DNA from 2 places in the Geobacillus sp. JS12 genome. Region 1 is predicted to be linked to the other one. Evidence: a T-box and tRNA genes for the amino acid it is inferred to sense, from the RefSeq annotation. Region 1 holds a T-box; the other holds one or more tRNA genes.
What was found. A T-box is a leader RNA that pairs with one kind of tRNA and senses whether it is charged. The one in region 1 lies ahead of A0V43_RS11055 (valine--tRNA ligase), so its partner is inferred to be a tRNA-Val.
Positions count from the first base shown of each region.

Region 2: it has a tRNA-Val gene. The T-box ahead of A0V43_RS11055 (valine--tRNA ligase) is inferred to sense a tRNA for this amino acid. The anticodon was not compared.

Region 1 is NZ_CP014749.1:2,246,644-2,260,982, reverse strand. Features, by position in the region: gene spoVID (stage VI sporulation protein D) at 11-1,066, shown strand; gene ysxE (spore coat protein YsxE) at 1,110-2,141, shown strand; gene A0V43_RS11060 (hypothetical protein) at 2,180-2,368, opposite strand; T-box leader at 2,508-2,837, shown strand; gene A0V43_RS11055 (valine--tRNA ligase) at 2,938-5,580, shown strand; gene A0V43_RS11050 (bifunctional folylpolyglutamate synthase/dihydrofolate synthase) at 5,798-7,090, shown strand; partial or broken gene A0V43_RS11045 (VWA domain-containing protein) at 7,167-10,041, shown strand; gene A0V43_RS11040 (hypothetical protein) at 10,491-12,101, opposite strand; gene A0V43_RS11035 (PilW family protein) at 12,118-12,690, opposite strand; gene A0V43_RS20470 (type IV pilus modification PilV family protein) at 13,071-13,304, opposite strand; gene A0V43_RS11025 (hypothetical protein) at 13,414-14,339, shown strand, end outside.
Region 2 is NZ_CP014749.1:2,524,425-2,538,763, forward strand. Features, by position in the region: gene A0V43_RS12330 (LysE family translocator) at 1-322, shown strand, start outside; gene A0V43_RS12335 (hypothetical protein) at 526-813, opposite strand; gene A0V43_RS12340 (GNAT family N-acetyltransferase) at 823-1,377, opposite strand; gene A0V43_RS12345 (TetR/AcrR family transcriptional regulator) at 1,700-2,326, shown strand; gene A0V43_RS12350 (class I SAM-dependent methyltransferase) at 2,323-3,225, shown strand; gene A0V43_RS12355 (Ig-like domain-containing protein) at 3,361-4,881, opposite strand; partial or broken gene A0V43_RS12360 (iron chelate uptake ABC transporter family permease subunit) at 4,898-5,116, opposite strand; gene A0V43_RS12365 (FecCD family ABC transporter permease) at 5,118-6,125, opposite strand; gene A0V43_RS12370 (ABC transporter substrate-binding protein) at 6,147-7,088, opposite strand; gene A0V43_RS12375 (hypothetical protein) at 7,714-8,328, shown strand; gene A0V43_RS12380 (NAD(P)/FAD-dependent oxidoreductase) at 8,832-10,058, shown strand; gene A0V43_RS12385 (YobA family protein) at 10,169-10,630, opposite strand; tRNA gene A0V43_RS12390 (tRNA-Leu) at 10,957-11,040, opposite strand; tRNA gene A0V43_RS12395 (tRNA-Cys) at 11,103-11,176, opposite strand; tRNA gene A0V43_RS12400 (tRNA-Gly) at 11,186-11,257, opposite strand; tRNA gene A0V43_RS12405 (tRNA-Gln) at 11,263-11,337, opposite strand; tRNA gene A0V43_RS12410 (tRNA-His) at 11,353-11,425, opposite strand; tRNA gene A0V43_RS12415 (tRNA-Trp) at 11,443-11,516, opposite strand; tRNA gene A0V43_RS12420 (tRNA-Tyr) at 11,526-11,610, opposite strand; tRNA gene A0V43_RS12425 (tRNA-Thr) at 11,617-11,692, opposite strand; tRNA gene A0V43_RS12430 (tRNA-Phe) at 12,000-12,075, opposite strand; tRNA gene A0V43_RS12435 (tRNA-Asp) at 12,266-12,341, opposite strand; tRNA gene A0V43_RS12440 (tRNA-Met) at 12,347-12,423, opposite strand; tRNA gene A0V43_RS12445 (tRNA-Val) at 12,605-12,680, opposite strand; tRNA gene A0V43_RS12450 (tRNA-Glu) at 12,690-12,761, opposite strand; tRNA gene A0V43_RS12455 (tRNA-Ser) at 12,776-12,866, opposite strand; tRNA gene A0V43_RS12460 (tRNA-Asn) at 12,871-12,945, opposite strand; rRNA gene A0V43_RS12465 (23S ribosomal RNA) at 13,321-14,339, opposite strand, start outside.

The sequences.
Region 1 (14,339 bases):
GGAGGCTCGGTTGGAGCAATCGTATTTGCGTTTTTCATTGGAAGAATCGGTCTGGTTTAAAAGGGGACAGGAAGTCGCCGAGTTTTTATCCATTTCTCTTGATCCGGTCATTTCCGTCGATGAGTACGACCAATACATTACGATCCGCGGCGCGCTTGAGTTGAGCGGCGAATTCCGCCAAGCGGGCGAAGGGCAGGCTGAAGCGGATGACGACGTGTTTGAGCTGGCTGGTTATCGGTTCATTCAGCACATTTCGGTGCGCGAAGACGGGATCAGCGAACTGTCACACCGTTTTCCAATCGATATTACGATTCCAAAAAATCGCATTCGTTCCCTTGAGGATGTGTACGTGACAGTTGAATCGTTTGATTATGATTTGGATGAAAACGGAAGATTGCTGATCACGGCCGACATTTCGATCAGCGGCATCAGTGAAGCGCCGCTTGGCGATGATTTGCCGGACGATGAGGAGGACGATGAGCCGCTGTTTGCCCCGTTTGAATCAATCGCCCGCAAGGAAGCGGCCGGTGAGGAAGCGTTTGCTTCCGTGGATGATCTCGCCGATGAGGCGGATGAACAGCCGGCTTTTGCCGCCGGCGAAACGACGGTTTCCGTCATGGAGCCAGCCGCCATGCGTCATGAAGAAACGGAGGCTGAGGAAGAAGAGGAGGCCAAAGAGCCGTTTTTGCCGCTTGAGACGGAAACGAAGACGGTCAGCGCACAGACGGAGGAAGACATCGCTTCGCTGCTGCCGCCAACTGAGGCGAAGGTATCGATCGGGGCGGCGAAAAAGGCGGTTGAGGAAGAAGAGGAAGAAGAAACGAAAACAAAAAGCGAAAATGCGCTTTACTTGACGAAACTGTTTGCGAAAAGCGAGGCGGAAGAGTTTACGAAACTGAAAATTTGCATCGTCCAGCAAGGAGATTCATTGGACAAGATTGCCGAACGGTATGATGTGACCGTCTCGCAGCTTTTGCGCGCCAATGATTTGGAAAGCCCAGATGACGTGCACGAGGGGCAGCTTTTGTATATTCCGGCCATGGCGGGAAGCCGTCCTTTCTCATAAAAGGGACGCTTTCCGTTTCTTTTGCCGATAAGGGGGCGTAACGATGGCCGCACAGTCTGACCGATATGATGCTGTGCTCGTCCAGTATGGGCTTCGTCCAGTGCGCATGGAGCAGCGAGGCAAAGCCGTCAAGGTATACACGAACCGCGGCGTTTTCGCTTTAAAGACGCTTGAAAGCGAGCAAGAAGCCGCCGCCGTTTGGCAGTCTCTTCAGCATGGCGGCCCCCGTTGTCTCCCGCTTTACCTGACGCGGCGGCGGTCGCTGTTTGCCACAGAAGGCGGCCGTCTTTATTATTTGCAAGCATGGCATGACGGCGAATCAAAGGTGGAGAAGGATGCGGCGGACGCCTTTTTTCGCGAGCTCGCCCGCCTCCATCGCGCCACCGTCCGCACGATCGAGGTGAGTGAGGAAGAGGCGGCGGCGTACCGAAAGAAAAAAAAGGACGAATGGCAACGGGCGCGGACGGTGTGGGAAGAACGAATTGAGCGGTACGAAGCGGCGTGGTACATGTCTCCGTTTCAGCTCCAATGCTGCACCTATTTCCATGAGGTGATGCGCGCGTACTCGTTCGCTGAAGAACGGCTCGATGTGTGGGAAGAGACGCTCAAAGAGACGAAGCAATGGCGCATCGCTTGGGTGCACGGCAAAGCGCGCCTCTCCCACTATATCCCGCCGTATTGGATCAGTTGGGAGCGGGCGCATTGGAATTCGCCGCTCTTTGATGTGATCGCCGCGCTCCGTTTTCACGTACAGACAATGCCGCCGCTTGGGCGCGAGTGGCTTGAAGGAATGGAGGAGTACGAGAAGGAGCTGCCGCTGTCCGACGGGGAGCGGGCGTTTTTATACAGCCATTTGGCGGAGCCGCGTGGGTTTGTCCGCTGTTTGGAGCGGTATGAGGCCGCTTCGCGGAACGAGCGGAACGAACGGGAATATGTGGCCGCGTTGCAGTGTCGTTATTTGGCGTTCAAAAATATGGAGGCGCTCGTGATGCACCTTGTCCAACGCGACGCCGTGCGGCAGCAGGAAGAAGCGGTAGACAACGAACCGCCGGCGGATGAAAGCAGCAATGATTAAATGGGTTTTGAATGCAGCCCAAACAAAACGGCGTCGCACTAAATCCATTCCAGATGGAGCGCCACGGCAATGAAAACGAAGATGGCCAATAAAATGACATCAAATGTCGTCGGCAAAAAAATGGTGCGAATGGCTTGAAAAATGGTGAGCGGGATGATCACTTGGGCGCAGACGGCGCGCACTTGCCTCAGCCACGGCGGCCACGAATACGGGTTGAATCGCCGCATCGACATTCCCTCCTTCTCCGGTTTACTATACAATATGAAACGTGCGATGGTTTGTCACCAAATGCACACGGATGGAATAAATAAATAAAAACTTGGCAAAGATGATGGACAATGGTAGTATAATAATCGAATCATGACGACAAAAGCGAAGACGGGGAGGAGTACAGCGGTCCGCGCCTGCAGAGAGGGGAATCAGAAGCTGCGAGATTTCCTAGGATGACGGCTGCTGGAAGGTCGCCCTTGAGCTGCTTCTTTGAAAGGCGCTGCTGCCGAGTAGAGGAAGCCGGCATCATGCCGTTATGCCAATGAAGCGCTTAAGCTTCTAGAAGGCCGGTCAACCAAACTGATTGTGGGCTCGCCAGCCGATGTTTCACCGGTGGGTTGGCCGTGTTGCGGTTCTCTTCATCACCAGCCTTCTAGGCTTAAGAAAAAAGGTGGTACCGCGAAAGCAGCTCCTTTCGTCCTTTTCGGATGAAAGGGGCTTTTTTGCTTGCCGGCTGTGCGGCATTGCTTAGTGGGAAGCCGCCGTCGGCCGCATTGTCCATCAAGTTGAAGGAGGGAAATGAAACATGGCACAGCACGAAGTGTCGATGCCGCCGAAATACGACCATCGCGCCGTTGAAGCCGGGCGCTACGAATGGTGGCTGAAAGGAAAATTTTTTGAAGCGACCGGTGATCCGAACAAACGACCGTTTACGATCGTCATCCCGCCGCCCAACGTCACCGGCAAATTGCACTTAGGGCATGCGTGGGATACGACGCTGCAAGACATCATTACGCGCATGAAGCGGATGCAAGGGTATGACGTTTTGTGGCTTCCGGGAATGGATCACGCCGGCATCGCCACCCAGGCGAAAGTCGAGGAAAAATTGCGCCAGCAAGGGCTGTCGCGCTACGATTTAGGCCGGGAAAAATTTTTAGAAGAAACGTGGAAGTGGAAGGAAGAATACGCCGGCCATATTCGCAGTCAATGGGCGAAGTTAGGGCTTGGGCTTGATTACACGCGCGAGCGGTTTACGCTTGACGAAGGGCTTTCCAAAGCGGTGCGCGAAGTGTTCGTCTCGCTCTACCGGAAAGGGCTCATTTACCGCGGCGAATACATCATCAACTGGGATCCGGTGACGAAAACCGCGTTGTCGGACATTGAGGTTGTTTATAAAGAAGTGAAAGGCGCGCTCTACCATATGCGCTATCCGCTCGCCGACGGCTCCGGCTTCATCGAAGTGGCGACGACCCGTCCGGAGACGATGCTCGGCGATACGGCCGTTGCCGTGCATCCGGATGACGAGCGGTACAAGCACTTGATCGGCAAAATGGTGAAACTGCCGATCGTTGGCCGCGAAATTCCGATCATTGCCGATGAGTACGTCGACATGGAGTTCGGCTCTGGGGCGGTCAAAATTACGCCGGCGCACGACCCGAACGACTTTGAAATCGGGAACCGCCACAACTTGCCGCGCATTCTCGTCATGAACGAAGACGGCACGATGAACGAAAACGCCTTGCAATACCAAGGGCTTGACCGGTTTGAATGCCGGAAGCAGATCGTCCGCGATTTGCAAGAACAAGGCGTCCTCTTTAAAATCGAGGAGCACGTGCACTCAGTCGGTCATAGCGAACGGAGCGGCGCGGTTATTGAACCGTATTTGTCGACGCAATGGTTCGTGAAAATGAAGCCGCTCGCCGAAGCCGCCATCAAGCTGCAGCAAACGGACGGCAAAGTGCAGTTCGTGCCGGAACGGTTTGAAAAAACGTATTTGCATTGGCTTGAAAACATCCGCGACTGGTGCATCTCGCGCCAGCTTTGGTGGGGGCACCGGATTCCAGCTTGGTACCATAAAGAAACGGGTGAAGTGTACGTCGACCATGAGCCGCCCAAAGACATCGAAAACTGGGAACAAGACCCCGATGTGCTCGACACATGGTTCAGTTCAGCGCTTTGGCCGTTCTCGACCATGGGCTGGCCGGATACCGACTCGCCGGATTACAAGCGCTACTACCCGACCGATGTGCTTGTCACCGGCTATGACATCATTTTCTTCTGGGTGTCGCGCATGATTTTCCAAGGGCTTGAATTCACCGGAAAGCGTCCGTTCAAAGACGTGCTCATCCACGGCCTCGTCCGCGACGCCCAAGGGCGGAAAATGAGCAAGTCGCTCGGCAACGGCGTCGATCCGATGGATGTGATCGACCAGTACGGCGCCGATGCGCTCCGTTACTTCTTGGCGACCGGCAGCTCGCCGGGGCAAGACTTGCGCTTCAGCACAGAAAAAGTCGAAGCGACGTGGAATTTTGCTAACAAAATTTGGAACGCCTCGCGCTTTGCCCTGATGAACATGGGCGGCATGACGTACGAGGAGCTTGATTTGAGCGGCGGAAAAACGGTCGCCGACCATTGGATTTTAACGCGTCTCAACGAAACGATCGAGACGGTGACGAAGCTCGCTGAGAAATACGAATTCGGCGAAGCGGGGCGTACGCTGTACAACTTTATTTGGGACGACTTGTGCGACTGGTACATTGAAATGGCGAAATTGCCGCTTTACGGTGACGACGAAGCGGCGAAAAAGACGACGCGCTCCGTGTTGGCGTATGTGCTCGACAACACGATGCGCCTGCTTCACCCGTTCATGCCGTTCATTACCGAGGAAATTTGGCAAAACTTGCCGCATGAAGGCGAATCGATCACCGTCGCTCCGTGGCCGCAAGTGCGCCCTGAGCTGTCGAACGAAGAAGCCGCGGAAGAAATGCGGATGCTCGTCGACATCATCCGCGCCGTCCGCAACGTCCGCGCCGAAGTGAACACGCCGCCGAGCAAGCCGATTGCGCTCTATATTAAGGTGAAAGATGAACAAGTGCGGGCGGTGCTCATGAAAAACCGCGCCTATCTTGAGCGGTTCTGCAACCCGAGCGAGCTCTTGATTGATACAAACGTTCCCGCGCCGGACAAAGCGATGACGGCGGTCGTCACCGGCGCCGAGCTCATCATGCCGCTTGAAGGATTGATCAATATTGAGGAAGAAATGAAGCGGCTTGAAAAAGAGCTTGACAAATGGAACAAAGAAGTCGAGCGCGTCGAAAAGAAACTGGCGAATGAAGGCTTTTTGGCGAAAGCGCCGGCTCATGTCGTCGAAGAAGAGCGGCGCAAGCGGCAAGATTACATCGAAAAACGCGAAGCCGTCAAGGCGCGCCTCGCCGAGCTCAAACGGTAGACAAACGATCTGGCGGTTGATTATGATGAAGACGAATCCGCTTTCCTGTGGATTCGTCTTTTTCGATGGATCATGATGGAAGGTTTGTCATATTCTGAGAAGGGGTTTGTTGTCAACATATACTCGCTTTCGCCACGCTTCTCGATGTGTGGCGCATCTGCCGCATGAAGCCTGCAGGGGGCGGCAAGACACCAATGGAAAAAGGAGGACGATGAACATGGTTCGAACGTATGAAGAAGCAGTCGCTTGGATTCACGGGCGGCTGCGGCTCGGCATAAAACCGGGATTGAAACGGATGGAATGGATGATGGAACAACTCGGCCACCCGGAACGCCGCGTCCGCGCCGTCCATATCGGGGGAACGAACGGCAAAGGGTCAACGGTCGCCTATTTGCGCTCGATTTTGCAGGCGGCGGGCTATTCGGTCGGCACGTTCACCTCGCCGTATGTCGAGCAGTTTAACGAACGAATCAGCATCAACGGCGAACCGATTTCCGATCAAGAGATCGTCGAGCTCGTGCAAGTCATTCAGCCGCTTGCCGATGAGTTGGAACAAACAGAGTTTGGCGGACCGACCGAGTTTGAAGTGATCACGGCGATGATGCTGTATTATTTTGGAAAACAGAACATTCAAGACATCGTGCTCATTGAAGTCGGGCTCGGCGGCCGCTTGGACTCAACCAACATCATTTATCCGCTCGTTTCTGTCATTACAAACGTCAGCTACGATCATATGAACATTTTAGGCGATACGCTTGGGCAAATCGCGGCGGAGAAAGCGGGAATCATCAAATCGGGCGTACCGCTTGTGACAGCGGTCAACGAGCCCGAGGCGTGGGAGGTGATCGCCAAGACGGCGGCGGAGCGGAAAGCAAAAACATATCGTCTCGGCGTCGATTTCACCGTTTCCGACCGGCAGACGACGGTGGAAGGGGAGCGGTTTTCGCTTGTCACGCCGTTTGCCGAATACCGCGATTTGCGCATTCAAATGCCCGGCGCCCATCAAGTCGAAAACGCGGCGGTGGCGGTGATGGCGGCAGAATTGTTGCGCCTTGGCTATTCGTTTTTAATCGAGCCGGAGCATATCGCCGATGGGCTGGCCACAGCCGCTTGGCCCGGCCGGTTTGAGCAGGTGAGCGATAGTCCGCTCATCATCCTTGACGGCGCCCATAACGAAGCCGGGATTCGCTCGCTCGTGGAGACGGTGCGCGCCCATTATCCTGACAAACGCGTCCATGTCTTGTTCGCCGCGCTGACAGACAAGCCGCTTGAGCGGATGATTCAGCTGCTTGATGAGCTCGCGCATACGATCACGTTTACCACGTTTGATTTTCCGCGCGCGGCAGCGGCGGAACAGTTGGCGGACCTTTCCACTCATCAACAAAAGGCAACTGTTCTTCAGTGGGAAAAATGGATTCGTGAGCAGGCCTCGCGGTTGACTGAGCGGGATCTGCTTTTGATTACAGGATCCTTGTACTTTATTTCTGAAGTAAAAAAAGGAATGAGATAAGAAAATTTTGCTATCAACTGCAATAGTAGAATGATATAATGTAAATAGGAATTTTGTCTCGAATGGGGAGAGGGAAATGGGGAAAAGGAAGCTTTTCCAATGGTTGATCGTAGCGATATGGGCATTTTTGCTCATGTTTGGCCCAGGAGGAAAGGGGGGAACGGTGCAAGCAGCCTCTCTGCCATCGCTCCAGTTCCAATTTTCTTCGTCGCAGCCCGAGTATGTGAAACCCCCGAATGCTGATGCACAAGGGAGGCTCGATGTGACGCTCAACCCGCAAGGATCGGTGTCTACGATCATTCGTCCTCCGATCGACCTTGTGTTTATCATGGATGTGTCGGGGTCGATGACGGCAATGAAGCTGCAAAGCGCCAAATCTGCTCTGCAGGCGGCAGTCAACTATTTTAAGTCCAATTACAATCAAAATGACCGATTTGCCCTTATTCCGTTTTCCGATGGGGTCCGGCAGGCGAGCGTCGTTCCATTTGGAAAATATTCCGATGTAGCGAGCCAGCTTGACGCCATTCTCAGCACGGGAAACAGTTTGACCGCCAGCGGGGGACGAACTATTCAGCCGCTTTGTCACTTGCAAGATCATATTTTACCGATCCAACAAGGAAAAAGTACATCATTTTTTTGACTGACGGCATGCCGACGGTGTTGAATACAGTTGATACGATTACGTATCGGGAGGTCAAACCGAAATTTTTGGGCGGATATCAGTACACAGGGAATAGAGTAACCGATTCTCTTTCGGTCACATATGAATTGTACAGTGATGGGCGGACTGCTGGTATCCGTTTTACCGACAACAAAGGATATTCTCGCCAATTTTACAGCGATGGGCAAGATTATGCTAATGGATGGCGGGTATCTTGGGATAACGGCTATTCGTTCACTTACAGCAGCATCGAAGGAAAAATCCGAGCCGATGCCACAGCGGTGGCGAAAACGCTCGGGATGAACAATATCACCCTTTACTCAATCGGCTTCGGCGACAATGATGAAGTCGATATGGACTATTTACGGTCGCTTTCAGCGACTGCCGGCGGCGAGGCGCGGCAAGGAACGACGCAAAATTTGACCGCTTTGTTCCAACAGTTTTCCCAGCTTGCCACCACGCCAGCGATCACCGGAACGATCCGCATCCCGCTTTCGTCGTTTGGCGGTAATGTCGCCGTTGCGGAAAACGGCCAAGTATGGCTGGATGAAAACAAGCAAAACGCGTATATTTCGTTTTCCATCCCATACCAAGTTGGTCAAGGCACTCCGGCGCCGGTGACGATTCCGATTCCCGTGTCATTTAAAGCAAAAGGGACATATACGTTCACTGCTGAACTGACGTATCGCGATGTGTATGGCCAGCCACAGCCGGCTGTGACGAAAACGGTGACCGTCACGGTCAAAGACGAAGCGCCGCCGTCGTTTACTGGAACGGTGAAGCTGCAAGGGCTGACCAATGATGTCACAAGCTTAATCAAACGGGGGGCAACCGATGGCGACGACAACCGCTTCCGGGCCACGTATTCGTTGTCGCTTGTCGGGTATGTCGGCAATGCGACCGGGACGATCAGCAATGTGAGCATTGTCCAAGAACTGCCCGATGGCATCTCCGTTGTTCCCGATGGCAAAGTCACAACCTATGTGGAGAATGGCAAGCGTTATGCCAAATGGTCTTTCACCAATCAAATGTTCGACTACAGCCAGCTGAATAAGCTCATGCTCTCCGCACAGTGGGTGATGCAGGCGGATTATGCGATGAACAATGTCCAATTGCCCCCTGCCATTGTGACGTTTACCGACAGCCGTTATGGGGTGAGGACTTCGACGCTCTCACCGCCGGCGGAACGGATCGGCATGACAGTTCGCTTGGATGATTTTCCGAACGTTTACTATGAAGGGAATGGAATGGGGACTATTACCAAACACGAATTTTCTGCTTTATCAGACGACATCGTCGGGCGGGCGGATCCTAATGCAAATGGATTATTGTCGTTGCCTGTCAAAGCGATGCAGTATGACCCAAATGATGACGGCGTGCTGCTTGTCACCTACAGCAATGGCCAAACGGTGTCGGTGTATATTAAACCGCATCTCGTGGTGACAACGCCAAAAGGCGCTGTAGCGAATGGTACGACGACGTACGAGGCGCCTACCGTCAAATTGGTGGGGCCGGTGGCCGGGGAAGGCGTGTCCTATCAGTATCAAATGATTCGAAATGGTTCGGCATCTGCTTGGACAGCGCTCAAGTCTCCGTATGAAATCGCCATTTCAAACGATGGGTCATACACAGTGAACGTGCAGTCGTCAGGAGGATTAACGAGAGGAACAGGTTTGGCCAGCGTTGTGTTTACGTATACAAAGTTGATCACCGAACTGAAACTCGGCTCGTATCAGTCGACGATGAACGTCGGGGATGTGCAGACCATTCCGGTGACAATCGTGCCAAGCGATGCGACGAACAAAACGTTGGTATGGTCGTCCAGCGATAATGCTGTGGCTGTTGTGCAAAACGGGGTCGTCACGGCGCTGAAACCAGGGACGGTTGCCATTACAGTGCGTTCTACAGACGGCGGGAATGCCTCTGCAACAGCGTCCATCCGTGTGATTGATCCGTACGTAGCGCTCACAGGCATGGCTTTCCACAAACCGGTGATCTATATGAATCTGGACGATCCTCCGCTCGAAGTGGCGGGGCAGCTCCGCTTTAGCCCGGAAAATGCGACGGATCAAACGCTCCGCTCAGTGACGTCATCCGATTCGAGATTTGTCAACATTGTTCAGCAAAATGGAGGATGGTATTTGCAGGCTGTGGATGTCGGGTATGCAACGGTTACGGCAACAGCGAACGCGAAGGCCCAGATGGACGTGATATTCAAGCAGAGGTGATGGTCATCGTCCGCCCGTCGCCCACGAACAATAACGGCGGGAACAACGGCGGTCGATGGTAAAGGAAAAGGGGCTGACCCAAAGGCCGTCTGTCTTTAACATCTTTCCGAAAGAAGTCTCCCACTTTGAAACGAAGTGAAAGTGGGAGATGAATTTCGGTTGGCGTCAGCCAACGAATAGGATAGAATATGGTTAGAACGGACACCTTCGGAACGAAGGGAAGCGTAAAGGGTTCTTGTGTGTGGCTTACCGTTCGGCGAACACACACAAGTCGCTTGAAGCCCCCATCTCTAAGCGAAGCGTAGGTGGTGGGTAGTTCACGATAAGTACAACATATAGTGTTAAAGAAGCGGTCAGCACACATATATAGAGATAAAAGAGGGCGTCCCCCTCCTATTGGGACGCCCTCTTTTTCATTTCACTTCTAGACGATCAACGACAAGCGAAAGACGGTTGACAAACGGGAGTCCAGTTCCTTGTTCAATCAGCACTTCGGGGCGATAACGGACGATTAGGCGTGAGGAGAGCGGATCGTTGATCGGCGTGAATTGCCCCGGCTCCCCATTATCCCGTTCACCTGGCCGCGGAATGCGTTGACGACCAGCCCTTCGACATCGGCGTCAGGAGCGGTCGCTCCGTTCCCACGCGCGAACAGTCCGCCTTCAATATATAAATAAGAACCAACAGCGTAAATGGTGGCGCTGCTGTCCGTATAAAAGTAGCCTTTCAAGTTTGGCGTCGGGGACGGGTTGTCAAACTCGTTGATGCGGGAAAGATCGAGCGTTCCTTTTGACAACAACACGACTCCTTTGCCGCTTTCAGCTCGCTCAACTCGGCTTTGATAAATTTTCGTTTTTCCCATGACGTAAATGCTGGCATCGAGTTTGACATTTCCAGTGATCGTCATATTGCCGAAAACGATGAAATTTCCGTATACGTTGATAAAATGGTTCGAATTCGTCGGGCCATTGAGCGTTAGATCCCCGTTGACGATGAGCCATTGGTTGACCTTGTTGGCGGCGTCCGTGCGAATGTCGACATCTCCAGTGAGCACGCCGCTTCCGTCTAAGTAAAGCGGTTTTTCTTTAGAACTTTGCTTGATGGCTTTTTCAATCGGCACGGTTGAATCGATGACAATCGGAGTCCATCGGTTGGACAACTCTACAGCCAAATAGCGTAACGCATTGGCTTTGTCGGTTGCTTCTTGAACGCGTTGTATGTCTTCCAGATACGAATCACTCGTTCGGGAAATATCTGACGCCTGCAATAGCTTGTCGGCAACTGTCAAATCGAAATCCACATCGATGAAGTCTTCGTTCTCCTGCTTGGTAGAAGGCGCCGGTTCGACAACATCTGTCGGCCAAAGGGGCGTCCAACTGCCTGACATAGAAAAACGGGTTTGACTCGCTGTCCAACAACTGGTTGTTTGACCGCATGCCATCAGTTGACCATCGCTTGTATACCAGACGGATGAAGAAGAAAGGCGCGGCATGCCGGCGTTGGGTGAAGCGACGGTCAATTGACCATTCTGTTTGACATAGTTGGTCGCGTTGCTCGCATAAGCGTCTTGCCCGGCGTAAACGTTTCCTTTCTCAACATAGACTCCACCGTTTAATACAACATCTTTGTTTGACCCGAGCGCATATTTGAGAAAACTTGGCGTGTTAGTGACAAAGATGAGCCGTTCGACAGTCCGCACCTGATGGCCGTCGGTGAATTGCTTCGATAAACGGAGGGCGCGCAAGAAGACCTGGTCTTTTGGAATATTGTACTGCTCGCTTTCGTCTGTCATGGTTACCCCATAGCGGGCGGTCAAACGACCCGCGATCGTGTTTTCCCTAGCCGATGGGCTGTCTGTTCCGAGAAACTGATCCCACTGATTAGGGGTAAAAATGCGATGATCAACAAAAAAATTGGGGGCGGATAATTGCGCTTTGAGATCCGCTAATGCTTCGTTGAGCTCTGTTTTCGCTTCGTGCAGCGACTGCACATCATCGACGCGCACGGTCGTGAATTGGGCGTGTTGAACGGCGGCCGTGACAATGGTCAAACCGAGCAAGAAAAAGATGGTGATGACTAGCAAGGTGGTTACTAAGCTGTATCCCTGCTCATTTTTGCGCATGCGGTTCCCTCCTATTCTAAAACCCGAATTCCGTCTTCAATGTGAACGGTTTTATCGAGATGACTCCATGATTTTCTGCATCTTGAATCGTTAAGGTCATTGTAAGCACTCCGCTTCGGCAAATGGTTCCTTCCCTGCGTGCGCAACGGAAGGAAAAGGATGATGAAGAGCCATCAAGCAAAAGGCGGGTAGAGGTGATTGGCTCTCCATCCACTATCAATTTTCCGTTTTCGATGGAAATGGTCCGAACGCTCGGTTTTGTCGCCTGTCGGCGGGAAACAAGGCCGACTTGACTATTCGTCTCAAACTGTTCATTCTTCACGAACGCCAATTGGTGCAGAGGTTTGTTTTCTTGGTTCTGCCCGGCTTCAAGGCCATCCGGAGAGAATGCGTACAGTGCGTTCATAAGACGAGCTGCAGCATAATCCGCTTCGCTGCGCAGCTCGTTTTCAATGCCGATTCGTTCATAGACGCGAATGCCGGCGATAAACACAGTGTAGATGATGCCAATGATCACCATCGAAATCGTGATAGCGGCCAACAGTTCCACAAGCGACATGCCGTCTTGATTGTCAACGGATCGTTTCATCGGTGATCACTCCTTCGACCCATGTCATCTCACGATCTCTCCCTCCATAGCGGACGACGGCGTATATTTTCATCATATAGCGTCCAGCATCAGAAGAAACGACACGGGCCCGTTCTTTTTGAATGGCGCCTTTGAGCTGTTCAGGAAAAGATCGGAATTCACTTGAACGAAGAAATGAATCCCACGCTTGCTGGTCAGAGCGGATGACGTAGATTGTTGTTTCGTATGGAATGTCGTTCACTTTTGGGGAGAGCTGAGCGGTGCATGCTTCTTGCGCTGAGATTGTTCCGTTTTCAGTCCCCCCGGAAACAGAAGATGCTGAAGTTCGGTCTGGCCGCAGCTGGCTTCGTCCATCTTTAGAAAAGAAGAATCGCTGTTCGTCATGTAATCGGCCAATGAGGCAAATCGTACATTTTTTTCAAAATATGACGCTGCCCCCTTGCGAGATGAATGGCCACTGTCCGCCGCTCGTTGTCGGATGTGTAGTTCATAGCATTCGTAAAAAAGGAAAACAAACCAATCGCCACTGCCGACAGCAAAGCGATGGATAGGAGGGTTTCGAGGAGTGTAAACCCCCTTCTAGAATGGGAAGAAAAAAAATTCTTTTCCGCCATTTGTCACAACCTTCTTTCAAAATATGTAACTTTATTATACAATATGTAAGAGTTGAATGTTGCAGATTTTTAGCATAAAAGAGGTCTTTTGTCATAGAAATGGGGGGGCATGATGAAAGAAGCGCTCATCTATGCCGGGGCTTTTGTTGTGGCATTGCTTCTCGTTTGGCTATTGCCGCTTGGCTTCAGTCGAATCGGAGGGGCGGCGGCTGTTTCCATCGCATTTGCGGCCGCACTGTTAGCGGAATTTTCCCGGCCACTTCTTTCGCTTTGGCAAACGGGTCTTGCTGTGATCCTGCTGTTGGCGGCCGCATCGTATTTGCTCGATCGACGATTCGGCGCCGCACTTTATCGCCGGGCTGATTCACAGTCCATGAGTTTCATGAACGATGTGAAAGAGGAGCTGACGGCGAAAGAATTGCCCGTTGCTGCCGCCGTCTCTTCTCAAGACCCGCCGTTGTCGGGCGAGGATGCTTCGCCGTTTTCTTTTTCCGAAGCGCTTGAAACGCTTGGAACAGAACGAGAGGCAGCGGAGCAACAGAAGGACGTGGATCGTGGCCACGCCGATTTTTTGATCGAGGCGGGGGAGGATGTTCTGCAGTGGGAACAGGTGGAAAAAGCTGCGTTGGATTCGGAACCGCTTCGCCGCACTTCTGACTGGCTTGATCAATGGCCGGGCGCGGTGACGCCTGATCTTGAAGCTGTGGTGTTGCGCGATGAAGCGGGCGGCGAAAAGGAAAACGAAGTGCTTCAACGTGCTTTACAATTGGGGCATTCTCCAAAATCGTCCATGGCCGTTGATGGCGCGGAAGACGAATGGCAACGATGGATGAATGAGGATGAGCGCCTTCACGATCAATCAGAAGCAACGGGTCTTTTTTCCAAAGAACGAGACGAACCATGGCCTGAAACAGCCGATTTGGGGGAAAGTGTGTTGGCCGAGATGGTGGAACTTTGGCATAATCAAGATGAACAGCAGATGGAGGAGATAAGCACGGAGAGCGAGCAACACTCGACGCCGACCGATGAGCCGAC
Region 2 (14,339 bases), 280 kb from region 1:
GCAGAAGCCAATGGCATACGCCTCGCTGTACAAAAAAGGCATTGTCATGAACGTGCTCAACCCGAAAGTGTCGCTCTTCTTTTTGGCGCTCCTGCCGCAGTTCGTTGATCCGTCAGCGGGCCGCGTGCCGCAACAGATGTTGCTTCTTGGCGCCGTCTTTCTCGCTCAAGCGCTCGCCGTCTTCACCTTGGTGAGCATCGGCGCGGAAAAACTGCGCCATTGGCTCTTGGCCAACACCGCCATCACGAAGCGAATCCATTGGCTCAAAGGCGCCATCTTCGCCCTAATCGGCATTCAAATCGCCTTCAGCGAGCGTTCGTAGCGGCGCGCGGCCAGGAGCGGCCGCTCCTTTCTGCGAGCAGCCCCCAACACCTCTTTTACTCAAAAAAGCGCCGCGCCTCCTAGAAGACCGGTGAAAAACAACGGATTCGCTCGATTTGCGAGAAGTCGAAAGGGATAAAGTTATGGTGTTGCAAGGTTTTTCAATTTGAGAAACGCTGTTGGGGAGCAACATTTCCCCTTAAATCACAAGCCTTCTAGGAGAAGCAACGGCAGAAACAACAGCACATCGGGACCAAATGACAAAAGATTGGGCATTTCAACCAAAACCAACATGGCGGCCTTTCTCTCGCAGGCCGCCATCCGTTTGTATTGTTCCCGCTGCGGCTTCATGAGCCTGACGCCAAGCGGCAACAACCTCATTCCCTTGTCTCTCACGTTCTCCCTCCTTGTCACGCCGACCGCCGCACCGAAGCGCAAACCGGCGCAATAGAAAGGAAGGAAATGCTCATCGAGCGATCTCCCCGCACTCATCCGCCGAACCTACTTGACAAAGCGGGCCATCAAAATCAAATCCCAATACGTCCCGTCATCGATTTTTGCAGCTTTTTTCTTCACGCCTTCTTCCACAAATCCAAACTTTTGATACAATCGAATCGCGTTCGTGTTGTCAGCGACGACTTCGAGGCAAACTTTTTCAATCAAAGGATTTTCTTTTGCCCAATCAAGGAGCGCTGCAAGCAACGCCGCGCCGATCCCCTGGCCTCGAAAGCCGTTTTTCACGCTCATGCCGAAAGACCCTTGGTGCTTGGTTCGCCGCTTATTTCCATTATGAAAATCTAAAAACCCGATCATCTCTCCGTCATGCTCGGCCAACAGCGCCAACTTTCCAGGATCGTCCGCCATTTTTTGCAGCCATTGGCGTTGTTGCTCTTCTGTGACCGTCACTTCCGCTTCCGTCGTAAGCAAGTAAAGCGCTTCCGCGGTCACGGCCTTGACAAACGCAACGATCCGCTCGGCATCCTCGGGCCATGCCGTCCGTATAACAATCGGTTGGCCGCTTGCCGTCACCAACCGCCTTGGCTGGATGTTTCCCATAGCCATCCTCCTTGCTTGATGTGCATCCGTATAGATTCGTAAGCACGAGGGCAATATCCTGCACGCAAAAGAAAAACCTCTTCTGTCTCATAGTTCGTATTACCGTCAACCATTGGGCCATTCACCAAAAGCCCCGATATATTTTTAGTGATTCGCCTGATGAATGTTGAACCATCCACTTTCGATATGCTCTACGAACACCACCCCAGCTCCCCTTCATCACCATTGTTTTGATGGCTCGTTTGTCAATAAAGTAACCACTTGACAAACAGAAAAACAAGAGTATACTGATAGTATACTTTTGATACTAGGAGTATCAGCTATGAAAGAACATATCGCCGCTGTACACAAACAAACGATTGCCCAAGCCGCTGAGCGGTTGTTTCTCGAACGCGGGTTTGACGGCACGTCAATCAGCGACATTTGCGCAGCGTCGGGATACAGCCGCCGTACGGTGTACCGCTACTTTGACACGAAGGAGGAGATTTTGTACTACATTGTCGCGAATGGTCTCAAACAGTTGCGTGATCGTCTAACCGACATCGTGCAAGCCGAGCAGCCGTTTTTGGCCAAGTACGAACACATTTGTAAAGCAATGCGCGCTTACTACGAATATTGTCCCGTTTCGGCGCGCGCCGTCCGCCAGTTTCGCCCGCCATCGCTGGACGCAGTGACACCCACCATGGAAGCTATTTTCTCTTTAGGAACGGACATCAATGACGCCCTCTCCTGCTGGATCGAGCAAGGCATCGCAGAAGGCGTTGTCCGTGAAACCGCAGACGTCATGATGACCGTGTACGTGTTCTCCGCACAGCTACACGCGTTGTTTGACCTTATCGAAACAAAAGGAGCGTTTTTGCTGCCGACGCTCGGCAAGACGAAAGAACAATTTGTCGCCTACGGCCAGAAGATGATTCTCCATAGCCTCGCAAAGGAGCCATTGCCATGAAACCAAACGAACCGAGCATGACCGCATTGATGTCCTGTTTCGTCCGCGCTTATCATACGGAACACGATACGCCTGTCATATTTCGTGACGATATGGCCAGACAGCTGATCACAGACGAAGAATACAAACAAATCCAAACCTTTCTCGCCAACGGCTTGGGATTTTTTGCCCCCGAGCGGCTTGATGCGGTCTCATCGGACGAAGAGAAAGTGAAATGGATCGTCCAAACGCAGCTCGCTCCGACTCCAATCGCCCGCGCCGCCTATACCGAACGGATCGTCCAACACGAAAAGCGGCTTGGCGCGACGCAGTATGTCATGTTAGGAGCAGGGATGGATACGTTCGCCTTCCGTCATCCAAACAGCGGCCTGACGATATTCGAAGTCGACCATCCCAACACGCAGCAATTCAAGCGCGAACGCATCCACATGGCCAACGGGAAGATGCCAAACTGCTTGCAACTGGTCGCCGCTGATTTTACCAAGGATGACGTGGCTTCCCGATTGCTCGCAGCCGGCTTTCGCCCAAACGAAAAAACGGTGTTCAGCCTGCTTGGCGTCTCATATTATCTAGAAAAAGAGCACTTCTATCGTCTTTTGCACCAACTCGCTCCATTGATGACAGAGGGCAGTTCTATCGTGTTTGATGTTGCCGATGAGCAGCTGTTCACCTCCACCGTCAAGCGGGTGCAAAACACGCTCGCCCTCGCCCGGCAAAGCGGTGAACCGATGAAAGCGGCGTATTCGATCGAGGAACTTGAGAAACAGCTGCAGCATCACCGTCTCCTCATTTTCGAACACGTATCGCCGGAACAAATCCAAGCGGAATTTTTCTCGAACCGAAACGACGATCTGACAGCGTTTGAACATGTCCATTATGTCCATGCGGTGCGCAAATAACATCCAGGAAGGCCTCTGAATTTTGTGATTTTCCATGATTATGTGATATTGAAACATGTCTATTCACCAAAAAATCGACCGAACCCTCTTTAAAGCATCCCGCTTCAAAGAAAGGCTCGGCCGACAGGTTCCTTCTTATTGCCCTTTCGTCACCGTCGCTGTGGTCGCTTCACTATGGTTTTGCGCTTTGTCTTCTTGTGTCACAATGATCATCAGCTGGCCATTGTGGAATGCAGACAGATCGATCGTCTTCGAAAAATTCCCATTCGAGTCCGCCGACGTCCATTCCACGAGAGATTTTTGCCCATCCGTAATGATGATTTGCACCGATGCGTTGCTTTCTGCCGTTCCTGCGATCGTGTACGCCGCTTGATTTTGATTCGTAACAGCTGGCAGGGCGTTCAATGATGGAGCGGCAACAGCTGTATCCTTCCAAACCGTCGCGGTTGCCTCTGGGCTTACATTGCCTGTAACGCTCGTTTGAACGGCTGTAATGGTAATCAGTCCATCGCTTAACGGGGAAATATCCGCTTCTACATGGTATCTCCCGTTTTCTTCCACCGTACCGACTGTGCTGATTTCATTCGTTCCATCGGACAAAGTGACCTCCACTTCCGCTCCTGGCTCTCCCTTGCCCGTCACCTCATAAGCAGTTGCATCTGCACTGGCGTTCACATATCCTTTATTGTCAATAGACGGCTTGGCCGGAGAAGACAACGATTTGATGAGGACGACACTTGCCATCCGGCTTTCATTCCCCGCTTGATCGATCGTTTTCACACGGATCGCGATCTTCCCGTCCTTCAGAGAAGAAGTATTGATCTCCACTTCATAATTCCCATCTTCATCCACAAGTCCGCTCGCTGAGACGGATTTTTTTCCATCAGCAGCCTCCACCACCACTTTCTCTCCAGGCGTTCCTGTCCCCGTTACTGGATAAGCTTCATAGTTGAAAGCGTTGATATATCCTTCATTCAACAGTTCAGGAGCCTCTATGCTCACATCTTTCCGAAGCACTTTCTTCGATTGTCCGCTTTGGTTTCCTGCCGAATCCACACTAACCGCGGAGACCGTAATCTCTCCTTCCGCCAACTTTCTTGCATCGATCACCGCCCGGAATCTCCCTTTGCCGTCTGCACGCACCGTTTTGGTGATGCGCTGCTTTCCATCGCTCAACAAAACTTGCACAGCGCTATGGGGTTCTGCTGTTCCTTGGACAGCATAAGCGTTCTGCTGCTTGGCATTGATCCATCCTTTATTCGTGATCACCGGAACGGAAGGCGCCTTCGTATCCTTGATAATCTTTTTTTGTACGCGGCTATGCTTCTGTCCCTTGATGATTTGCGTGACAGACACCGTCAAAGTCCCATCTCGTAATGTCGATACGTTGACCGGCGCTTCAAACGATCCGCTCTTTTGAACAACAGTGTCATGAGTGACAGATGCTTTTCCATCAGTGATCACTATTTTGATCTTCGCTCCCTTGAGCCCTTTTCCTTTTACGATATACTCTTTCACAGTTGAAGCATTCACCGGCTGTGCACTTTCAATGGCAAGCTTGGCCGGTTTCGCTGCATATGCTTCAGACTCCGCCGCTCCCGCTATGGCTAAACTGACGGCTGCGAAACTAGAAACCATCCATGTTTTCCAACTCATACCGATCCCCTTTTCATTATAATTTTGCTCGTCGAAGCAGAAAGAGAAAGTACGGCGCACCGATGAATGCCGTTAAGATGCCGACCGGAATTTCAATTGGCGCCGCGATGGTTCTTCCCGCCGTATCCGCGCTGATCATCAAAATCGCTCCTAATAAGGCGCTGACCGGAATGAGCCGCTGATAATCGGCCCTTGTCAACAAACGGGCAAGATGGGGGATGACCAGTCCCACAAATTTACGCATTCCATTCGCCCTGCTTCCTAATCAAATACAAAAAATATGGGCAACCAATGGCGGCGGTAAACACCCCGACAGGAAGTTCAATCGGCTGCGCCACCAAGCGTGCAAGCAAGTCAGCCGTCAAAAGCAACATTCCTCCGCACAAGGCGCTGACCGGAACGATATACGTATAATTCACCCCGACCATTTTTCGGACGATGTGCGGAATGATCAAGCCGATAAACCCAATGACCCCGGATACGGACACCGCACTTCCAGCCAAAATAATAATCATGACTGCCATCACAGTTTTGAGAATCCCCACATGAACACCAAGCCCTTTGGCTGTATCATCGCCGAGCTCCAACAGATCCATTTTCGAAGCGATCATGATGGACAGGAGCAAGCCAGCAAGAGACCACGGAGCGATCAGCGAAACATGGCGCCACGTCAAGCCGTTTAACCCACCGGCCAGCCATGCATATACGGCGGCCGCATCCTGGCCAAGCAAGACCAAAATTCCGACGGTGATCGCATGCAAAAATGCGCTGACCGCCACTCCGGCAAGGGTCAAACGAACCGGGGAAAGGGCGCCTCTCTTCAGAGACAAACTATATACGAGGGCTCCCCCAACCGCCGCCCCCAAAAAGACAAGGGGAGAAAAGAAAAGAAGGGGAAGGCCGGCGAAAAAATACTCGATGAGAACAACCATCGCAGCAGCGCCGGCCGACACTCCCATGATTTTTGGCTCGGCCATTGGATTTTTCGTTAAACATTGCATCATCGCTCCAGCGACCGCCAGATTCGCCCCAATCAAAACCGCCAAAAGCGCACGGGGAAACCGTAGATTCCAGACAACCGTTCGTGCTTTGGATCCATCATCATGCAAAAGGACATCCAGCACTTTTGGAATCGGCACAAAAAACGGACCAGAGACTAAAGAAACGATCATCAACAAAACGATGCCCAATCCTGCAATGACGCTGATCCATATGGCTTTTTTTCCGTATGTCAAAGATGACATCCTCTCGCCGGCATCATCCCATCACTGATAACGTTTTAAAATGGATGCCGCTTCTTTTACAATCAATTTCGCCGCCAACGGTCCCCGGCTGCGAGACCAAAGATCGCGATTGACTTCCACCACCCGCTTCTTTTTCACCGCTTTTAATTGGAACCAAATCGGGTTGGCTTTCACTTTTTTCAGGTCATTCTTCCCAGGATCCGTATAGGCAAACAGCACGTCTGGATCGATTTCTAAAATTCTTTCTAAACTTACTGTTTTAAAGTCGGAGTATTCATCCCCTTTTTCCTTAAATGCATAATCAGCCTTAAGCGCCGTAAAAATCGATCCGGAGAAGGAGTTGTCCTGCCATACATTAATGCCATCTTTATTGACGAAAAAGCCCAATACACGAAGATTTTTATCTTTTAATTTTGCCTGCTGCGATTTCAATTCTTTATAAAACTGATTCACAAACGATTTTGCCTTCGCCTTCCGCCCTAAGATGTCTCCCAATACAAGAAGCTGATTCATCGCTTCTTTGTAGCTATTCGCACGAAATCCCGCTACTGGCGCAATCTTTTTCAGCTGAGGGATAATCGCTTTATGGAACTCAAATTCATGGTCGATAATGATCAAATCCGGTTTGAGCGCTGCGATTCTCTCCAAACTCGGGGCGCTAAGTGCCCCAACGCTTGGCACCCCTTTTAGTTTATTGCGCAAGTATGTAGGCACCGTTCCAGAATTGGAAATCGTATACCCCACTGGCTTTAAGCCCAACGTGACAACCGCATCTGTCCCCGCCATGCTTAACGTGACAATCCGCTTCGGGGTTCCTTTGATCACCAGCTTGCCAAGCTCCGTCTTAAACACCCTTGTCTTGGATGCGGCCTCAACAGGCGCAGCCGGTTGAGCCAACGGCACAAGCAGCACGAACAGCGCCATCAGCACGGCAAGAAGAGAGGTCCATTTTTTCTGCAACACGTTACATATTCCCCCTTCAATCTATATTTAATAATGATAATCCTTATCAATTAAGGTGATAATTGATATTGAATATCTTTGTCAATACAATAATAAAAAACATTCATGAGCAAGCGTTGCTCCCCACCCTGGCATGAAAATCGCTGATCAAAGCGGCGCATTTTTACAGAAAAAGAAAATCGGTTTTGCAAGGATTTCTCTAATTGAGAAAGAATGCGAATCGATAGTCTTTTTTACCAAATCACCCACCCTCTAGAAGGATGGTGAAAAACGAGAACGGCCTGCAAATCGATGGCATTTCATCAGAAAAGAAAGCCGATTGGCCGCGTTTTTCGAATTGAAAGATAGCAGGAATCAGCCATATTTTGCGCTAAATCACCAGCCCTCTAGAACTTGTCGCCCCTTTTCATCATAATTCTTCAAAAAATCCCTTGTCTCCCCCCATACGATTTATGCTAAAATGGAAGCTGGATGTCCCCAAATCTGCTGCACACATGCCCACGGATGATCAACTCCTTTGGCAAACCCTTCACCAACAAGGTCCAGACAGCGTTAGGAAAGCAACAAAAGCCATGAATAGCTGTTTTGAATCACCGTCAATCCACACTTGGAAAGGATGATCCATATGGAAGCATTGCTTACCCAAATTTTAGATCGGCTCGATCAACTCCATTCGAGCGTCGGCGTCTTGACATCCGACGTCAACGAGATGAAAAATCAACTGAACAAGATCGAAGCGAGAGCGGGCAGCATCGAAGAGAGAGTGAACAGCATCGAGGCGAGAGTAGACAGCATCGAATCAAGAGTAAACAACATTGAAGCCAACATGGCCACCAAAGACGAACTCGCCGAGCTCCGATCCAAAGTGGACGACATCGAAGCGAAAATGGCCACGAAAGACGAACTCGCTGAACTTCGCTCCACTGTGAACGGACTCCAGTCCAACGTAAACGAAATTCAAGCGAAGATGGCGACCAAAGAGGAACTGGCTGAACTCCGGTCCAAAGTGAATGAACTCCAATTCAAAGTGAACGAACTTCAATCCAATGTAAACGAAATTCAAGCAAAGATGGCGACCAAAGACGATCTCGTTCCTATTCGACAAACGGTCATGGAAATCGATCAAATTGTCAAAAGGATCGAAGTCAACCAAGAACGCCACGAGCACATTTTGGCCATCCTCTCCAAACGCTCGATTGAACATGAGGCATCCATCGCCAGCCTGCGGCAAGCGCAATAACTTGACAAGGGAACAAATGGACAAGGGGCGAGCTGTGCAGCGCAACATGGAAAAAACATTCCTTCCAGACACGAACCGCGGGGGCTGTCCGAAAGAAATTCCCCCAAATCAACACAACAACTTGACAGCGTTTGAACCATGTTTAGGATATCCACAGGGGCACTCATCACATCCGGGAAGGCCAAGCGTCTTCCCGGATGTGTCTGGCTTGAAACATGCTTGTCTTCAGGCGACATCTCATCCATCAACATTTTTTGTCAGCCCTTTCGTTTGCCGTTCTTATTCTTCCTGCAAAACTCTCTACATGATGTACGTCTTATTCCGATTCATGTTTCAAAAAACACAAATTTTCCACTTCTCCACACACCCCATCTCCTTTGATTTGCCGCTCCAGCCATGAAGCCGAAAAAGCGTTGGGCGCGGTTCTCCTCCTTCGCAACGAATAAACCAAATGATTCCGATCATGCTAAAGACGAACTATGAAGTGGAAGGAGACGAGAATCATGAACTTGCAATCCGGAACATTCTACTGGCCCACAACGTTCCCCGACCCGCCGAGCTACCCGGTCTTAGAGGAAGACATCGACTGCGATGTGCTCATTATCGGCGCTGGCACCTCGGGCGCCCAATGCGCCTACTTTCTTAGCGACACCGATCTTGACGTCGTGGTCGTCGATAAACGAAAAGCGGGGCATGGAAGCACAGCGGTCAACACGGCCCTGATCCAATACCTGGGGGAAAAAATGTTTTTCGAGCTAATCCATAGCTTTGGCGAAATGTACGCAGTGCGGCACCTTAAACTTTGCGAGCAGGCCATCCGCGATCTCGCCGATGCCGCGGAAAAGCTGCCGCTCGACTGCGAATTTGTCACCCGCGACAGTTTGTATTACGCCAGCTCTCCTGAAGATGTAAGCAAATTAGAAAAAGAATACGCCGCTCTCAAGAAACACGGCTTTGCTATCGAATGGTGGCCGGAAGAACAGATCGCCCGCCATTACCCGTTCCGCAAACCAGCGGCGTTGCTGACAAAAGGAGACGGCGAAGTCAATCCATACAAACTGACGATCGGCCTGTTGGAATATGCCAAACGCCGAGGAGTCGCCATTTACGAACAAACCGAAATCAATGGAAAAAAACTCGAAAAAGACCAAGCCATTTTTTATACGAAAACCGGTGCGGTCATTCGCGCGAAATCGGTCATCATTGCGGCTGGCTATGAAACGTTGGATTTCAAAAAGGACCCAAACGCCGTGTTGAACAGCACCTACGCCGTGGTCACGAACCAGGTCGCTGATTTCTCCAGCTGGTACAACCGGACGCTCATTTGGGAAACGGCCCGTCCTTACATCTACATGCGGACGACCGCCGACAACCGCGTTATCATCGGTGGATTGGATGAAGATACGACCTATGCCGATGAGCGCGATGCCAAGCTCATTCACAAGCGCGACCAGTTGATCGCGGAGTTCCAGCAACGCTTCCCCACGATCCCTGTCCGAGCTGAATTTTACTTGGGCGCCTACTACGCCGGCACGCACGACGGACTGCCGATCATCGGCGTGTATGACGAATATCCAAACTGCTATTTCGTCTATGCCTATGGAGACAACGGAGCCGTCTACAGCATGGTGCTCGCCAAATGCTTGCGCGACTGGATCGCGGCCGGCCAAAGCGACAACGCCCAGCTCTACTTGCCGGACCGTCCGCTTGTCTCGGCGTTGTCTTCGTAATTCCTGTTCGGAATCCAACGAATTGTTTGGCGCGTCATCGACAAGCTGCCCTCTCTCCCCCATGCTGGGAAGAGGGGGACAGCTTTTGCTTCGCATGCGGCAAAACGCTTTTATTCATCTTTGATCCGAACATCGAATTTCGTTCGTTCATGGGCGTCTTTTATTTGAATCATCCAAGTGTCCGCTTGTTTGTCATAATGAACAGCCCGAATCACAGGAATCATCTGCTCGAGCCGACTCTCTTCTTGTTTCAACGCTTGGCGAATCGCCTCCTCCTCCGATAAGCTGGCGCCATCACGCGGAGAGCTTGGCACAACCAATACTTTGCCCGCCTTCCCTTGGCCTGGATACGATTCAGCAATCCCCCCATCTATCCAAACTTGAACTTTTTGACCAATGTTCACTCGCGCTGGTGCACTAGAAACCAAGATGGTATTATAAAACTCTTTAAGCCCGCCTGTGGAACGAAAATCTTGCGGATCAGAACTGACAACCAAAATGCTCCCCCCTTCTTTTCTCACGACATACCCTTCAATGGCATAGCGGTCAGTTTGCCCGCTACAACCTGCCAACCAAACACTCCACACGGCGGCAATGAAAGCAAGCCATCTTTTCAGCCCAATCTCCTCCTCCTTTGTTATCATTAGTCGCATTTACGACAAAATTGTTTCACCCTTTTATGAAAAGCTCCAGTTTGTCAAATCCATCATGGGTACTAAAAAAACATGATGATTGACGAAATCATGGATGATCTAGATGGTAGAAATGCAAAATTCGTGCAAAATTTTTTCGGATTCTATCGTTTTTTTCGGAATTCCCAGAAAATGAAAAACGACCGCGTTTGCGGTCGTATCAAGGGTTCCACGATTTTAGATCGTGGGCTATCGAATTCTGAGGATGCCGATGGTGGGAGTCGAACCCACACGGGGGCTACCCCACACGATTTTGAGTCGTGCGCGTCTGCCAATTCCGCCACATCGGCGCGACAATTAACAATTTACCAAATCATCTTTCAACTGTCAACACTTTTTTATTCATTAGATATGGAGGCGGCACCCGGATTCGAACCGGGGGTAAAGGTTTTGCAGACCTCTGCCTTACCACTTGGCTATGCCGCCTTGATCGAGAGCGGAAGACGGGACTCGAACCCGCGACCCCCACCTTGGCAAGGTGGTGTTCTACCACTGAACTACTTCCGCATCCGTGGCTGGGGTAGCTGGATTCGAACCAACGCATCACGGAGTCAAAGTCCGTTGCCTTACCGCTTGGCTATACCCCAACGTTGTAAGTGAAGGGCGACTAGTGGGAATCGAACCCACGCATGCCAGAGCCACAATCTGGTGCGTTAACCACTTCGCCATAGTCGCCATAATCATGATAGGAATGGCAGGGGCAGTAGGAATCGAACCCACACCGGAGGTTTTGGAGACCTCTGTTCTACCATTAAACTATGCCCCTTTGTTAAAATGGTGGAGGGGGACGGATTCGAACCGCCGAACCCAAAGGGAGCGGATTTACAGTCCGCCGCGTTTAGCCACTTCGCTACCCCTCCAAGGAATGGTGCCGACTGCAGGACTTGAACCCGCAACCTACTGATTACGATTCAGTTGCTCTACCAATTGAGCTAAGTCGGCATAAAACAAATGCAAGAAGGTGGCTCATTGTTGTGCTCTGTGCCTCTTCCTCTACAAGCTGATTCGAGGAAGCAGGATGCGTCGAGGCAACTCGAAGCCGACTCGACGAAGCAAGTGCTCGTCTCTACCAATTGAGCTAAGTCGGCATAATTATGATATAAATCGTGGATCATTGTTCATTTGTTGTGTCCCTTCCTCTACCAGCCAATTCGAAGAAGCTGGGTGCGTCGGGACAACTCGCAATCGATTCGATGAAGCGGATGCTCGTCTCTGCCAATAGAGCTAAGTCAGCTTGCTATCAATTATATGGTGGCTCGGGACGGAATCGAACCGCCGACACAAGGATTTTCAGTCCTTTGCTCTACCGACTGAGCTACCGAGCCGTATCTTATTTTTCCCTTGTTCGTTGATGACTTTTGTGTCCCTTCCTCTGCCAGCGGATTCCAAGATGCTGGATGCGTCGAGGCAACTCGATGCGAATTCGATGAAGCGGATGCTCGTCTCTACCGACTGAGCTGCCGAGCCGTATTTCACCGATCACATGATTCGTTGCATCATGCATTTTTGGAAAGATGGCGGTCCCGACGGGACTCGAACCCGCGATCTCCTGCGTGACAGGCAGGCATGTTAACCACTACACTACGGGACCATTTTTGGTTGCGGGGGCAGGATTTGAACCTGCGACCTTCGGGTTATGAGCCCGACGAGCTACCGGACTGCTCCACCCCGCGGCGATAAGAAAGTAAGTTGATTTTCACAATACTTTTAGTGTTGTTGTTCGTTGCCTCTTCCTCTACAAGCTGATTCAAAGATGCCAGATGCGTCGAGGCAACTGGAAGCGGATTCGTTGAAGCAAAGGCTCTTTGCTCCACCCCACGATGATGAGAAAGCAAGTCAGCTTTTATATTAAGATGGTGGAGGATGACGGGATCGAACCGCCGACCCCTTGCTTGTAAGGCAAGTGCTCTCCCAGCTGAGCTAATCCTCCACAAAGAAGTGACCCGTACGGGATTCGAACCCGTGTTACCGCCGTGAAAGGGCGGTGTCTTAACCACTTGACCAACGGGCCATGCTGATGGATCATGGCGGAGAGCAAGGGATTCGAACCCTTGAGGCGCTATTCACGCCTACACGATTTCCAATCGTGCTCCTTCGACCACTCGGACAGCTCTCCACGATGGCTCCGCAGGCAGGATTCGAACCTGCGACCAATCGGTTAACAGCCGATTGCTCTACCACTGAGCTACTGCGGAATCATAACGAAGGTCAATTCTCCCAATAAGATGCCCTGCCTCTTCCTCTGCCAGCCGATTCAAAGAAGCTGGACGTGTCAAGGCAACTCGCAGTTCATCCGATGATGCAAATGCTCGTCACTGAGCTGCTGCGAAATGACATCTCTTTAGACATTTACTATTATAATGATTCGCGCTGAGCTGTCAAGAGTTTTTTCATTCCCTCAAAACTAGATAACCGTCGGAAGAAGCCGCTCGCCTGCGCTTTTCGCATTGTCCAGCTCCGGCTCGCCGCCGCTCGGGGTCAAATAACCTTCGCCTTCGGGATGTGAACATCCCTGCAGGCGAAGAACATTTGCCCGTCGCGGCGACCCGCTCGCCTGCGCTTTTCTAAGTTAGGTCAAGCCCTCGATCGATTAGTATCCGTCAGCTCCACGTGTCGCCACGCTTCCACCTCGGACCTATCGACCTCGTCATCTTCGAGGGATCTTACCCGCCTAACGCGGTGGGAAATCTCATCTTGAGGGGGGCTTCACGCTTAGATGCTTTCAGCGCTTATCCCGTCCGCACATAGCTACCCAGCGGTGCCCCTGGCGGGACAACTGGTACACCAGCGGTGCGTCCATCCCGGTCCTCTCGTACTAAGGACAGCTCCTCTCAAATTTCCTGCGCCCGCGACGGATAGGGACCGAACTGTCTCACGACGTTCTGAACCCAGCTCGCGTACCGCTTTAATGGGCGAACAGCCCAACCCTTGGGACCGACTACAGCCCCAGGATGCGATGAGCCGACATCGAGGTGCCAAACCTCCCCGTCGATGTGGACTCTTGGGGGAGATCAGCCTGTTATCCCCGGGGTAGCTTTTATCCGTTGAGCGATGGCCCTTCCATGCGGAACCACCGGATCACTAAGCCCGACTTTCGTCCCTGCTCGACCTGTCCGTCTCGCAGTCAAGCTCCCTTGTGCCTTTGCACTCTCCGAATGATTTCCAACCATTCTGAGGGAACCTTTGGGCGCCTCCGTTACCTTTTGGGAGGCGACCGCCCCAGTCAAACTGCCCACCTGACACTGTCTCCCACCCCGCTAAGGGGTGCGGGTTAGAATTTCAATACCGCCAGGGTGGTATCCCACCGCCGCCTCCACCGAAGCTGGCGCTCCGGCTTCCCAGGCTCCCACCTATCCTGTACAAGCGATACCAAAATTCCATATCAGGCTGCAGTAAAGCTCCACGGGGTCTTTCCGTCCTGTCGCGGGTAACCTGCATCTTCACAGGTAGTATAATTTCACCGGGTCTCTCGTTGAGACAGCGCCCAAGTCGTTACACCTTTCGTGCGGGTCGGAACTTACCCGACAAGGAATTTCGCTACCTTAGGACCGTTATAGTTACGGCCGCCGTTTACTGGGGCTTCGGTTCG